2 regions of the Sphingomonas sp. NPDC079357 genome follow, and region 2 is predicted to be linked to the other one. Evidence: riboswitches for the same ligand, from Rfam matches in the RefSeq annotation. Region 2 holds a riboswitch; the other holds the start of a gene.
What was found. Region 2 has a riboswitch for glycine ahead of gcvT (glycine cleavage system aminomethyltransferase GcvT). Riboswitches for the same ligand answer to the same signal wherever they lie in the genome.
Positions count from the first base shown of each region.

Region 1: another riboswitch for glycine. It lies ahead of ACI2JO_RS03260 (L-serine ammonia-lyase); the one in region 2 lies ahead of gcvT (glycine cleavage system aminomethyltransferase GcvT).

Region 1 covers NZ_JBJDOM010000001.1:705,674-707,869, forward strand. Annotated here, with positions in the region: gene ACI2JO_RS03260 (L-serine ammonia-lyase) at 1-1,389, opposite strand, end outside; glycine riboswitch at 1,518-1,605, opposite strand; gene ACI2JO_RS03265 (TetR/AcrR family transcriptional regulator) at 1,683-2,196, shown strand, end outside.
Region 2 covers NZ_JBJDOM010000002.1:319,716-321,911, reverse strand. Annotated here, with positions in the region: gene gcvT (glycine cleavage system aminomethyltransferase GcvT) at 1-868, opposite strand, end outside; glycine riboswitch at 1,036-1,138, opposite strand; gene ACI2JO_RS10465 (hypothetical protein) at 1,256-1,519, shown strand; gene ACI2JO_RS10460 (MFS transporter) at 1,512-2,196, opposite strand, start outside.

The DNA.
Region 1 (2,196 bases), on a different contig from region 2:
CACGTTTACCGCCAGCCCGCCGAGGCTGGTCTCCTTATATTGCGTCCGCATGTCCTCGCCGGTCTGGCGCATCGTCTCGATCACCGCGTCGAGGCTGACGACATGGCTGCCATCGCCGCGCAGCGCCAGATAGGCGGCGTTGATCGCCTTCACCGCGCCCATCGTGTTGCGCTCGATACATGGGATCTGCACCAGCCCGCCGATCGGATCGCAGGTGAGCCCGAGGTTATGCTCCATCCCGATCTCGGCGGCATTCTCGATCTGACGGTTGCTGCCGCCCAGCACCGCCGCCAGCGCGCCCGCCGCCATCGAACAGGCGACGCCGACCTCACCCTGGCATCCCATTTCCGCCGCCGAAATCGACGCGCGCTTCTTGTACAGCATCCCGATCGCCGCGGCGGTGTACAGGAAGCAGCGCACGCCCTGCTGACGCACCGGCGCCGGCTTGGTCTGCGCGACCAGCGTCTCGTAGAAGCGCAGCACCGCCGGCAGCACGCCCGCCGCGCCGTTGGTGGGTGCGGTGACGACGCGCCCGCCCGCCGCATTCTCCTCGTTGACCGCCAGCGCCCACAGGCTGACCCATTCGAACACTTCCGCCGGGTTGCGCCCCGGCGTGTTGCCGGTCAGCGCCTGCTCCAGCGCCCGCGCCCGCCGTCGCACCTTCAGCCCGCCGGGTAGCAGCCCGTCCTGCGCAATCCCGCGATCAATGCACGCGTTCATCGCCGCGTGCACGGCGTCGAGGAACGCGTCAGCCTCCGCGCCGCTGCGCCACGCTTCCTCGTTGGCGCGCACCAGTTGTGCGATCGTCAGCCCGGTCGCGTCGCCGAGCGCCAGCAACTCCGCACTCGACGAGAACGGGTGGCGCACCGCGACATTCGCCGCCGCAACCGGCGCGCCCTTGCGCAGGATCGCACCGCCACCGATCGAGAAATAGGTTTCAGTGTAGCCGGTCCCGTCCGCCAGCCGCGCGGTAAAGCTGATGCCATTGGGATGTTCGGGCAGAAAATCGCGCGGATGGAAGACGAGATCCGCCGCCTCGGCAAACGGGATCGTGCGCTCGCCGGCCAACCGCAATCGCGAGGTCTCGCGGATCGTCTCCAACACCGCCGGCGCGTCATCCGGCTCGAGGCGCTCCGGCTCCCACCCCGCCAGCCCGAGGATCGCGGCGGTGTCCGTCGCGTGCCCGCGCCCGGTCAGCGCCAGCGAGCCGTACAGGTCGCAGCGCACCGCGACCACGTCCTGCTCCCGCCCGATCGCGCGCTGTGCGAAGTCGAACGCCGCGCGCATCGGCCCCACCGTGTGCGAACTCGACGGCCCGATGCCGATCGTGAACAATTCCGCCACGCTGATCGGACGCGTCGCGCAGCGATCGAGCGGCTGATGGGTCATGTCGACGTGCATGTGCTCTCCCCGGACGCCCCGCGCGGCGCCTGCATGCCCCATCTGTCCCTTGCGCCTGAGATCGCTATCCCGTCGGCGGACGCCGGGACTATCCCCGCGCCTCTCTCCAGATGTCCGTCGTCGATCTGGTCCTTTTGCCTGAGAGTTTCCGGGGCGGTTGCTCCTTCGGCGCCGGGCCTGCCCGGTCTCTCCCAAATCGACACGGGCGGTATCGGGGAGCGCACCGGGCCGGTCAAGCGCCCCTCGACGCCGCGGGTCGGCGTTATTATATACCGCCCGTTATGGAATCGATCACCACCGCCGACGCTCCTGCTCCCACCCGTGGGCGTCCGCGCGAATTCTGCCCCGATGCAGCCTTGTCGGCCGCGCTCGGCGTGTTCTGGGCAAAGGGCTATGACGGCGCGTCGATGGCGGACCTCACCGCCGCGATGGGCATCACCAAGCCCAGCCTCTATGCCGCGTTCGGCAACAAGGAACAGCTCTTCCACCAGGCGCTCGACCGCTACGAGGCGGAGAAGCTGGCCTATACGCGCGAGGCGCTGAAGCAGCCGACCGCGCGCGCGGTCGCGGAGCATTTCATGCGCGGCGCAGTCGCGGCGCAAACCAGCACCTGCGACCCGAAGGGCTGCATGGGCGTCATCAGCGCCACCGCCTGCGGTGCGGAGGGCGATTCGATCAAGGCGCACATCATGGAGCGCCGCCAGTCCTCGAACGCCGCGCTCGTCGCGCGCTTCGAACAGGCGCGGCAGGACGGCGATCTGCCCGCGCACCTCGATCCGCAGGGGCTCGCTTTCT
Region 2 (2,196 bases):
CGCGCTCGGCGAGGATGCGCGCGGCACCGGGGAAGTCGGCGGCCTCGCGGCGGCGCTTGAACAGCGCGAAACCGAGATCGGCCTGCACCGGCGTGATCGCGGGATCGAGGTCGTGGCCGTAGAGCGGCAGGCCGGCCTCCAGCCGGAGCGAGTCGCGCGCGCCGAGGCCGATCGGCTTGATCTCGGGCTGCGCGACCAGCGCGTCGGCGAACGCCTCGGCGGCCTCGGCGGGCACCGACATCTCCACCCCGTCCTCGCCGGTATAGCCCGAGCGGCTGATCCAGAGCGCGTGGCCGTTCCACTCAAACGCGCCGGCCTGCATGAAGGTCAGCGCCTCGACGCCGGGCACCAGCCGCGCGACCGCCTCGACCGCCTTCGGGCCCTGCACCGCCAGCAAGGCGTGTTCTTCCATCATGTTGAGCGTGATGTCGTCGGGCAGATGCTCGATCATGTGCGCGACATCGTCGTACTTCGTCGCGCCGTTGACGACCATGTAGATGCGATCCGCGGCTTGCGGCGTCAGCATCAGATCGTCGAGCACCCCGCCCTCTTCGTTGAGCAGCAGCGAGTAGCGCGCCTTGTTGAGCGGCGCGTCGCTGATCGCGGCGGGCATCAACGCCTCAAGCGCGGTGGCGACGCCCTCGCCGGTGATCGACAGCTGGCCCATGTGGCTGACGTCAAACAGCCCGGCGTTCTCGCGCGTCCACAGGTGCTCGGCCATGATGCCTTCGTACTGAACGGGCATGTGGTAGCCGGCGAACTCGACCATCCGGCCATCACGCGCGCGGTGCCATGCGTCGAGGGGGAGGGTCAGGATTTCGAGCGGCTCGAAACCGTCGTCTTCTTGGGTGGCGGGCGTATCGCTCATCACAGGTCTTCCGTCGCAAGAGGTTCGGTCGCACGTTCCCGAAGGGTCGCTGACGATCCGAATGTCCCCCTCTGTCACGGAACCTGAGAGCTTTCCCCGGGCAGGCCGGGTTACCCCTTCGGTGGGCGCGCGGGCAAAAGCTCGCGTGCCGCTTTCCAGAGTGTCGATCGGCCGGCGCGGTCCCTGCTGCCTGAGAGATTCCGGGGTGGTTGCTCCTTCGGCGGCGGCTGATGACCTGAAAGGCCGGCCGCGCTCTCCCGCGCCTGCCCATGCCCCTTGCGCGGCATCGACTGAAGCGCCCTCTACGCCCGCCGTGGCACGAGTCAATCGTCGAGTGGAGCCGTTACGCGCGCGGCACGTTCATCGCGGAGGAGAAGGAGATCGCTTATGGACACTGCCACCTCCCCGATCGTCGAGCGGATCGCGCGCGTGCTGGCGGCGCAACATCTGAGCGCCAACGGCCACGGCACCGTCGAGTCGCCCAGTGCGCTGGTCGATGCGCAGTGGAAGGATTACCGCGACGACGCCATCGCAGTGCTGCACACGATGCGCGCGCCCAGCCCCGCAATGGCGGCCGCGGGCGATGTCGCGGTGTGGGAGCGGATGGTGCTGGCGGCGATCGCGGAGGCGAAGCCGGGCATCGTCATGTAGTCGCGGGCGCCGTGCCGCGCTGGACCAGCCACGATATCGCCAGCACCACCAGCCCGGCGAGACCGAGCAGCGCGCCGACCGGCCCGGTCGACGTCCAGCCCCAGCCGGCCGCGATCGCCATCCCGCCCAGCCACGGCCCGAGTGCATTTGCGGTGTTGAAGGCCGAATGGTTGAGCGCCGCCGCGAGCGCCTGCGCGTCGCCGGCCACGTCCATGAGCCGGGTCTGAAGCACGGTACCGAGCGACCCGCCGATCCCGATCGCGACCATCGCAACGAGGACGGTCGCGAAATGCTGTGCGGCGAACGGCCAGAGCAGCAGCGCGATGATGCTCCACACCAGCACCGCCGCTGCAGTCGGCAGCAACGCCCGGTCGGCGAATTTTGGGACGATCAGGTTGCCAGCGGTCATCCCGACGCCGAACGCGGCCAGCGCGAACGGCACCATACGCGGACCGACCTGCGTCACGTCGGCCATCGTGTCCGCCAGATAGGTGTAGACCGCGAACAGCCCGCCAAAGCCGATCGCCCCGATGCCGAGCGTCAGCCACACCTGCGGACGCCTGAGCGCGCGAAGCTCCGACAGCGGGCTCGCCGCCGGATCACCCCGGTCGCGCGGCGCGAAGAAGGCGACCAGCGCGGCGGTAAGCGCGGCCAAACCCGCGACCACAAAGAAGCAT